3 regions of the Promicromonospora sp. NPDC050249 genome follow, and region 3 is predicted to be linked to each of the others. Evidence: predicted binding sites of a transcription regulator. Region 3 holds the regulator's gene; each other region holds the start of a gene.
What was found. The regulator LexA, encoded in region 3, represses DNA repair genes until DNA is damaged. The targets are predictions, from matches to a motif close to TCGAACANNTGTTCGA.
Positions count from the first base shown of each region.

Region 1 (3,246 bases), on a different contig from region 3:
CGAAATCCAGGTCGGTGCGGTCACCGCCAGGGCGATGCGGCGGGCGGATCCAGCTTGCGGGATCCGCCCGTCCGGAGGCTTGGGCACGGTCAGGCGGGCGGGCTCGGACGGACACGGTCAAGCGGTCGGTCGGTCGGTCGATCGATCAGGCGGCATCGGTCGATCAGGCGGCGTCGGTCGGTCAGGCGGCGTCGGCTGGTGGTGGCGCTTCGATGGGTTCGGGTAGTTGGATGCGGTGCCCACGGGCGTCGGTGAAGGCCCATCCGGTCTCCAGCAGAGCACCGGCAGTGGTGTCGGCCGGGGCCTTCCCGGTCCAGTGCATGGTGATGCCGCGGGTGTCGACGAGCTGGTGGTGGTACCAGCACAGCAACGCACTGTTGGTCACCGAGGTGTCCCCGCCGGCAGCCCAGTGGGTGATGGCGTGGTGGACCTCGCACCGTGAGGGTGGTTGGTCACATCCGGGGTAGACGCAGTGTTGGTCTCGGGCGATGACAGCGCGTCGCATCTGCCCCGACACGGTGCGTTGGGCACGACCCACGTCGAGGACTGCTCCGTCGGGTCCGAACACGATCCGGGTGATCGCACTGTGACACGCCAACCGGCGCACCAGGGTGCGTGGGGCGCGGCCGCCGGTCTCGGTGAACACCGGACCACCAGGCGACAACAGCGTGGACAGTGTCGGCTCCGCTGTATCCCAGCCACCCTGATCTCCACCCGGACCTCCACCCGGACTCGGAGTACCGGTCGAACTGCCGGTCGGGCTACCGGCCGCTGGGCTGGTGTCCAGCGCGCCTGCACCAACATCCGCACCGGTGCCGGTGCCTGCACCTGCACATACACCGGTGCCTGCGCCCGTGCCTGCGCCCGTGCCTGCGCCCGTGCCTGTTCCTGTGCCTGTTCCTGTGCCTGTTCCTGTGCCTGTGCCTGTGCCTGTGCCTGGGGTCTTCGCACCAGCGCCCGGGCGGTTGCCGCGACCGGGTGTCGCCTGTCCGCACGACAGGCACAGCCCGTCACGGGTCCTGGTGACCTGAGCGACGAACTCGTTCCAGGACACCGTGACGTTCAGGTGTGGTGCGATCGCCGCCCCCGGCGAGGCCTGGTTGGTGTCCAGCACCACCCGCGCCACATCCGCCAGACCCTGCGCGCGACGCTGCGTCGTCGTGCGGGTGTCTTCCGCTGACGGGGCACCCATCATCGCGTTGATCGCGGTGGTGAGCTGCAGGCCGTGCTCATCGGTGAGGAACCCGGCCACGTGATACCCACCGAACGTCTTGGACAAGTCGAAGAACTCGCCCTGCGCGGCCTTGTCATCATCGAGGTCGTCGGTGTCCGGGTCGGTGATGGTCGCGAACCGGCGCGCCACCTTGCGGAACTGGTCCGCGTTCAACACACCAGCCTCCCGCAGCACCAGGCCCTCACCCGTGACCAGAGTCCCGGTAGCGACCGCACCCTCCAGGACCTGCGTGACCAGGTCACGGGTGCGGGTCCCGTCCGGGTCCTCGGACGGGTCGGGGAAGTCGACCGCAACGGTCTGCACGAACTGTTCCGGTGTCGTGGTGTGACCCGTGCGGGTATCGATCAACCACGCCAGCGCGTCGGTGCGGGTCGCGCTGGTGGGCGCGACCTCCATCATCACGCGGGCGTGGTCCACACCCAACGTCCCGGCGACCAGACGTTCCCGGGTGACGGGGAGGGCGGTGGTGAGGCGGCGCGCGATCGTCATGTCCTTACCTGCCGTGGACGCGGAGATTCCTTCACGCAGGCGCAGCCAGGTCGTGAACGTCCGGGCCGTGCCACCCGAGCGCCACGAACCCTCATTCTCGATCCGGGGCAGCAGGGTGTAACGGACACCGTCCAGGCGTCCGGTCAGCCGACGGATCCGGGTGTGTGCGTCGGCCAGGCGGCCGATGCTTGGGGCGTCCCACCCGGTCAGCGTCTCGGGGTTGGTCTGGGCGGTGAGGTGGTCGATCTCGTTCTCGATCCGGGCCAGAGTCTCCTCGATCGAGGCCGCAGCAGGCAGGCCGGCGGCGGTGCCACTGTTCGTCGTCTGCTCCACCATGCCCACCCCCGCCCATCCCGCTGCTCGCCTCTAGTTCTCACTTCCTCGGTGCGTCTATTATCTCGAACACTCGTGCGGTCTGCTGGGCGGATTTCAAATCTGTGGATAACCCTTGGCACCGCACGGACAGACTCGAAGCCCACCTCAATGTCGGCGATAGGCAGGCTCCCCGCCCCGCAGAATCGACTCCATCTTCTTGGCCCGTTCGAGCTCGTCGACCAGCTTGTCGAGGTAGCGGATCTTGCATCGGTGCCGCAGCGCCTCGATCCGGCGCCGACTCGGAGATGCCGCCCACCAGGAGCCTTGGCCCTCCTCTGACCTGGGGTGATCGTGATGGTCCCGGCCTTCGCCTCACTGGCCGAGGTCGATGACGATGCCCATCAGGTCGTGCAGCACGCTCGCGGCCCCAGCGCTCACGGCCTGGCCGGCACGCTCGGGGGTGACAGCGCCCGGGTCGGCGCCGCCGTTGCCCAGGCCGGTGCCCCGGAACTCGGCCCCCGGCCAGGTGACCGCCGTGACGTTGTGCGTGGGCTCCGGCAGCTGTGCGCCGACCACGAGAAAGTCCGTGTCCAGATACTGGGCGGTGATGAGGGAGAAGACGTCCACGACTCCGTCGCCCACGCCGACGACCAGGTCAGGATCGGCGGCGACGGCCTCATGGATGCGCTGCTCGACCTCGTCGTCGCTGCGGGCGGGCAGCACCGTCAGCCTCGTGCCGTGCGTGGCGGCATAACTCTTGACGGCGGCGGTCAGCGTCTCCGTCGTGGCCTCGCCGCCGCGCGCGATCAGGACCATCGTGTACCCGGCCGGCACGACGACGTCGTCCCAGCTGCCCGGGACGGGGCGGACGGTCGCCTCGGGGGCCGGTTCGTGCGCGGATCCGACGAACCGTGCCGCGAACCCGGTCAGGGGCGGCGGGCTCGCGGCGTCGCCCCCGGCGGCGTCCGGGGGCGCCCAGCACGCCGCCAGCACGAGCGCTACACCGAGCGCGGCGAGGCTCGCCGTCGTCCGCCTCACGGGCTGACCGCCTCGGGCTGCTCGGCGCCGGCACCTGCGGTCGCCTCCCGCTCCGCCAGCGCCTCCCGCTCCGCCAACGCCTGCTCGACGGCGGCCCGCACCCGCGCGTCCTCCCGCTGCGCACGGGTCCGGCGTCGGTGCACGATCAGCACGACCGCGGCCACGAGCAG
Region 1 is NZ_JBFAKY010000017.1:88,758-92,003, reverse strand. It holds gene AB0I32_RS15695 (DUF222 domain-containing protein) at 182-2,059, opposite strand; gene AB0I32_RS15690 (DUF2200 family protein) at 2,204-2,299, opposite strand; gene AB0I32_RS15685 (BMP family ABC transporter substrate-binding protein) at 2,411-3,076, opposite strand; gene AB0I32_RS15680 (DUF916 domain-containing protein) at 3,073-3,246, opposite strand, start outside.
Region 1: a site for LexA is predicted at 2,122-2,137, ahead of AB0I32_RS15695 (DUF222 domain-containing protein). Genes of this name have one in related genera too.

Region 2 (3,246 bases), on a different contig from region 3:
CCTCATGTGAGCGGACACCTTGTCGAGCGGTACGACGATGCGGTTCTGCGCGTAGAACGTGGCCAGCTTCGTCTTGCCGTCGCTCGCGTAGATCTGGGACTGCTCCGACAGCGGCCCCGGGACCAGCTCGGCAGGCACCTCGTCGAACACTTCGACGCCGGTGTCGACGGCGGTGTTCACGCCGGACGCCAGCGGGATCACGAGCCCGGCCGCGATCACGCCACCAGCGCCTGCGGTGAGCACGAATGCGAGAAGGAGTCCGATGAGCTGCGCGGCGGGGATGGTTCGGGTGATCCGGCGCGGCTCGCGAGGGTTCGCCATGGCCATGGGCCCAGGTTACGGGGTGTCCCTGACAGAGCGCGCCCAAACCGGACTCGCCCTTGTGCAGGTCTCGTAGGGAATCGCCGCTGCCATTCGCGGGCTAGCATCGTCGGCATGGCAACGAAGTGGGAGTACGCGACGATCCCCCTCCTCATTCACAACACCAAGGCGATCCTCGATCAGTGGGGCTCGGACGGCTGGGAGCTCGTGCAGGTGGTCCCCGGCCCCGACGGCACCGGTCTCGTCGCCTACCTGAAGCGGCCCGGCGGTGACGCATGAGCTTTGAGAAGCGCCTCGCCGAGCTGGGCATCACGCTCCCGGAGGTAGCGGCTCCGGTCGCGGCGTACGTCCCGGCGGTGCAGACCGGCAACTACATCTACACGTCTGGCCAGCTGCCCTTCGTCGAGGGCAAGCTGCCCGCGACCGGCAAGGTCGGCGAGGGCGAGGGCCTGGTCTCCGCCGACGACGCTGCCGCCTACGCGCGCACGTGTGCGCTCAACGCGCTCGCCGCGGTCCGGTCGGTCACGGGCTCGCTCGACGCGGTCTCACGGATCGTGAAGGTCGTCGGATTCGTCGCGAGCGACCCGTCGTTCACCGGTCAGCCCGCGGTCATCAACGGCGCCAGCTCGGTGCTCGGTGAGATCTTCGGTGACGCCGGTGTGCATGCCCGCTCCGCCGTTGGCGTGGCAGTGCTTCCGCTGGACTCGCCGGTCGAGGTAGAGCTCGTCGTCGAGCTGGCTTAGCGCTTTCGCAGCGGCCTGGAACGGGCGTGATCGGACCCACTCCGGATTCGGTTTCCGTTCCGGGCCCTGCGTCGGCTATTCTGAGCAGGCTCCCGCGGAAAGGCTTCGTGCCTGTCGTGCGGTGGACTCATCGGGGTGTGGCGCAGCTTGGTAGCGCGCTTCGTTCGGGACGAAGAGGTCGCAGGTTCAAATCCTGTCACCCCGACCATGTGAAAGGCCCTCTGACCAGCAGAAATGCTTGGTCGGAGGGTCTTTTCGTCGTCCGGTGCGACCGCTGCCGAAACCCGGTGTCCCGGTTCTGCCGTCAGCAGACGCCGCCCACTCAGAACGCGCTTCGAACACGTGTCGGATAACTTGATGCCATGACGCGCTCCAGTGGTTCAACTCGCCGAACGCCCGACGGCCCACCTCCGTCGGCATCGTTCGGCGTGGACGGCGCCGCGCTTCGACCGCCGGACGTGCGGGCGATGCGTGAGCGGCTGGCGGCCATGATCCTTCCAGGCGCATCCGACACGGCGGGGTGCGTCGATCTGCTCGGCGAGCTCGAGGCCCTCAAGAACACAGCGACCGCCGCTCAGGCGCAGCTGGCCGTGGCGCTGGAGGAGTCGACAAAGGCGGCCGAGGCCGAACAAGGGATTCGTGCCGACCGGCGAGGCCGTGCCGTGCCGAACCAGGTTGGGGCGGCGACACAGCAGAGTCCGCACGCCGGATCGGCGTTCCTGAGCACCGCCCGGGTGTGGTTGACCGGCATGCCGCACACGTTCGGAGCCCTCTGCCTCGGCATCCTGTCGCAGTGGCGGGCGACGCTCCTGGTCCGGGAGCCCTCGCACCTGACGGCGGAGCACCGCGCTCAGATCGACGAGCAGATCTGCGGGCCGGCGAACCTGCCAACGCTGGCACGAACGGGCACCCGGCGGCTGATCGCGCGGGTGAAGGAGCTCGCCGGGGAGCTGGACGTGCACGCGTGCGTGAAGCGCAGGGCGAAGGCCGTCGCTCAGCGGTGCGTCTCGGTGCGGCCGGCGCCGGACCTGATGGTGTACCTGACCGCCCTGGTGCCGATGCAGCAGGGAGTGCAGGCTTATGCCCAGCTCAAGAAGCACGCGGAGGCGGCCAAGGCCGCGGGTGACGGGCGCGGGACCGGACAGCTCATGGCCGACACGTTGATCGAGCGCCTCACCGGCCGCGAGCCGGGCCATGCCGACGATGTCCCGGTCACGATCAACCTCCTGGTCTCTGACCAGACCCTGCTCGCCGAGGGCGACCGGCCAGGCGTTGTCGTCGAGGGCATGTCTGCGGGCGCGGGTGTCGTCCCAGGGCCCGTGGCACGGAACCTGGTCGCGCAGGGCATCGACGCCGACGTCGCATGGCTGCGCACGGTCTACGTCGCTCCGGGCGGTCGGCTGGTGGCCTCGACGTCGAAGGCGAGGTTCCACCCCCAGGGCATGGCCGACCTGCTGCGCGCTCGGGAGCAGGGCGTCTGCGCCACACCGTGGTGCGACGCCCAGGTGCGGCACATCGACCACGTCACCCCGCACGCCGAAGGCGGGCCGACCAGCCTCGACAACGGGCAAGGACTGTGCGCGCGCTGCAACCACGCCAAACAGTCGCCGGGCTGGACGCAGTCCGCCACCGAGAGCGAGGGCCGCCAAGCCGTCGAGACCGTCACGCCCACAGGGCACAGCTACACGTTCGTCGCGCCCGAACCACCCGAACCCCTCCGGGAGACGCCCCCGGCCTGGACTCCAGCAGTGGGGGTGACGGGTCCCCGCGACGGCCGTGTTCCACGCAGCAGATACAGCATCGAACGCTCTGCGCCGCGGCACAGCGGGACGATCGCCTACCGGCCGCGGAGACGGCGGAGAGCGTCGAGTCGACGGCCTCGGGCCGACCTCGCCTGGGCGCATATCCGCTGAACCGGCCGCCGTCGGGCGCTGGTGCAAGACTTGGGACCAACCCAGCACGGGAGGCAACCGATGGATCCGTACGTCCTCGTCGGTGGCGGGCTGACCACAGCCCGCACCGCAGAAGCGCTCCGCACCGGTGGTTACGACGGCGACCTGGTGGTCGTCACGGCCGAACCCCACCACCCGTACGAGCGCCCGCCGCTGAGCAAGGACTACCTGCGCGGCGAGTCGGAACGGGACGTCGTCTTCCCGCTGGACGAGGCCTGGTACACCGAGCA
Region 2 is NZ_JBFAKY010000008.1:145,852-149,097, forward strand. It holds gene AB0I32_RS08795 (transglycosylase domain-containing protein) at 1-327, opposite strand, end outside; gene AB0I32_RS08800 (DUF4177 domain-containing protein) at 436-600, shown strand; gene AB0I32_RS08805 (RidA family protein) at 597-1,064, shown strand; tRNA gene AB0I32_RS08810 (tRNA-Pro) at 1,196-1,272, shown strand; gene AB0I32_RS08815 (HNH endonuclease signature motif containing protein) at 1,532-2,977, shown strand; gene AB0I32_RS08820 (FAD-dependent oxidoreductase) at 3,038-3,246, shown strand, end outside.
Region 2: a site for LexA is predicted at 1,399-1,414, ahead of AB0I32_RS08815 (HNH endonuclease signature motif containing protein). Genes of this name have one in related genera too.

Region 3 (3,246 bases):
GTCGTCGGCAGTCCGCGAGTCCACCACACGCGAGTCGGCGTGGCGACAGAACGGGCAGTGCATGCTCACTCCTGCGTGGTCGACCATCGACCGGAGGCCTCCGGTCGCGCCCCGACCGTAAGCGGGCAAACCACCCCCTTGCAACATAGCCGCAACATTCGTCCGCGAATCGAGGCCTTCGGTCACTCCTTGGGTAGGAGCAACAGCTCCCCGACGCGCAGGGTGCCGGTCGACATCTCGTTCAGCTCCTGCAGCCTGCCGACCGCGTGCCGGACGTCCTCGCCAGGCCTCGCGACCTCCTGGGCGAAGCCCCAGAGCGTCTCTCCCGGCTGCACCGCATGCACCCGGACCTCTGTGGGCTCCCCCGGGGAGCTGGCGACCGCCGTCGCCCCCCACGTGACCATCGGTGCGAGCAGGAGCATGGCCAGGAGCACGAGGACCACCCGGCCGCGCCGCGTGAGCCGCAGGCCGGCCAGGCCCAGCCGGTCGGCGAGCGTGCGCCCCTCCGCCGGGGTGTACGCACGGACCGCAGCTGGTCCGGCCGCCGGTGCATACGCCCGGCCATACGACGGCACATACGCCTGTTCATACGTCGGGGTGTACTGCCGCAGCGGGATCACGTCCCCCATGGCCCCTCCTCGAAGAGTGACTGAGCTTCTGTCGTTCATACAAGCGTTCGTCGAACGCCCGTACCATTGTGTAGCACGGGACACCGTCCATGTCGAGACACGCTCGAACATTCGTTTGAGCCGAGCGCGTTTGTGACCTAGAGTGGGTACCGCACAGGAGAACATTTGTCGGAACGGGAGGGGCACGGGCATGACGGGACGGGACGGGACCAGCGACACGAGAGCCGTCGACACGGCAGCCTCCGGCGTCGCCACGCTGGACACGCCAGCCGACAAGGCGGTCGCTGACGTGCACACGATCTCGCCGACAGACCGCCTCACCGAACGGCAGCGCCTCGTGCTGGACACGATCCGGCAGTCGTTCGAGACGCGGGGCTACCCGCCGTCGATGCGTGAGATCGGCGAGGCCGTCGGGCTGGCCAGTCCGTCGAGCGTCAAGCACCAGCTCCAGATGCTCGAGAAGAAGGGCTTCCTGCGTCGCGACCCCAACCGGCCGCGCGCCATGGAGCTCGTGGAGCCGATGGCCGAGCAGGTCGACAAGCCGACGCGCGGCGAGATCCACTGGCCCGAGCCGCGCCGTAGCGGCCAGGTCCACTGGGGCGGCTCGGTGCCCGACGACGCCAGCACTCCCCCGCCGTCATACGTGCCGCTCGTGGGCCGTATCGCTGCCGGTGGCCCCATCCTTGCCGAGCAGGTCGTCGAGGACGTGTTCCCCCTCCCCCGCCAGCTGGTGGGCGACGGCGAGCTGTTCCTCCTCAAGGTCGCCGGCGACTCGATGGTCGACGCAGCGATCTGCGACGGGGACTGGGTGGTCGTGCGGCAGCAGAACGTCGCGGAGCAGGGCGAGATCGTCGCCGCCATGATCGACGGCGAGGCGACGGTCAAGACGTTCAAGCAGACCGACGGTCACGTCTTCCTGCTGCCGCAGAACCCGGCCTACGAGCCCATCCCGGGTGACGAGGCCCAGATCCTGGGCCGCGTGGTCGCCGTACTGCGCAGCCTCTGACGAGACCGCGAAGTAGAGCGCCTGTCCGCCCTGCGCAACGCTTGGCGTGCGTAGGGCGGACAGGCGCTCTACTTCGCGGTGTCGTCAGAAGCCGAATCGCCTCTGCACGGCCCGCACGCTCTCCGCTGAGGCACGAAGGCCGGCCAGCTCGTCGTAGGACATCGGCACCAGCACGTTGTCCGTGACACCCCGCCGGTCCACGAGCGACGGCACGGACAAGCACACGTCGCTGATGCCGTGGTAGTCCTCCAGCAGCGACGACACCGGCATGATCCGGCCCTCGTCGTTGAGCACCGCCTCGATGATGCGGGTAGCAGCCAGGCCGACGGCGTAGTTGGTCGCCCCCTTGCCGGAGATGATCCGGTACGCCGAGTCGACCACCTCGTGGTGCACCTCCGTACGCACCGCCGCGTCGAGCGGCGGGTTGCCGCCCAGCGGCTCCCAGTCGAGCAGCGGCACGCCGCCGATCGACGCCGAGCTCCACAGCGCGATCTCCGAGTCGCCGTGCTCTCCGGCGATGTACGCGTGCACGTTCCCCACCGCCACGCCACAGCGTTCCGCGAGCACCACACGCAGCCGGGAGGAGTCAAGGACCGTGCCGCTGCCGAACATCCGCTCCCGCGGCAGGCCGGAAATCTTGAGCGCCGCGTAGGTCACGACGTCGACCGGGTTGGTCACCAAGACGTACGTGGCGTCCGGCGCGACCTCGACGAGGCCGGGCAGGATGTCGCGCATCAGCCCGATGGTCCCCTCGGCGAGGTCGATCCGGGTCTGCCCGGGCTTCTGCTTCGCCCCCGCGGTCACGACGACGACGTCGGCGTCCGCGCACACTGCGACGTCGTCGGAGCCGATCACCTGCGCCTGGGGCGTGAACATGAGGCCGTGCTGGAGGTCGAGCACCTCCGCCTCGACCTTCGCCCGGTTCACGTCATGCAGGGCGATGGTCCGCGCCGCGCCCCGCGCGAGTGCGGCGAAGGCCAGCGTCGAGCCCACCGCGCCCGCACCCACCACGGCGAGCTTGGTGGTGCGAGCGCCGGAGGACCGTGCGGCCGGGGTGTCCGAGAGGGCTGCCATGCCCCCCAGGCTAGGTGTCGAGCCTCGCCAGCGCGGCACGGACCAGCGCAGAGTCGGTGGTCGGCCAGAACCCGGGCATCGAACGGGTCAGGAACGACGCGTAGCGCGCGGTCGCGAGTCGCGGGTCCAGGACTGCCACCACTCCCCTGTCGTCCATGCTCCGCACGAGGCGCCCGGCACCCTGCGCGAGCAGCAGCGCCGCGTGCTGCGCGGACACCGCCATGAACCCGTTGCCGCCCGCCTGCTCCACGGCCTTGGCGCGTGCCGCCTTGACCGGGTCGTCGGGGCGTGGGAACGGGATGCGGTCGATCAGCACGAGCTGGCACGACGGGCCCGGTACGTCCACGCCCTGCCACAGGGACAGCGTGCCGAACAGGCATGCCTCCGGATCCTCGGCGAACTCGCGCACGAGGGTGGGCAGCTGGTCGTCGCCCTGCGCCAGGATCGGGAAGTCCAGCCGCTCCCGCATGGCCTCCGCCGCGGCGTTCGCGGCACGGCGCGAGGAGAAGAGCCCGAGCGTGCGGCCTCCGGCGGCGG
Region 3 is NZ_JBFAKY010000001.1:212,573-215,818, forward strand. It holds gene nrdR (transcriptional regulator NrdR) at 1-63, opposite strand, end outside; gene AB0I32_RS00955 (LysM peptidoglycan-binding domain-containing protein) at 183-629, opposite strand; gene lexA (transcriptional repressor LexA) at 820-1,635, shown strand; gene AB0I32_RS00965 (L-lactate dehydrogenase) at 1,720-2,709, opposite strand; gene AB0I32_RS00970 (ATP-dependent DNA helicase) at 2,720-3,246, opposite strand, start outside.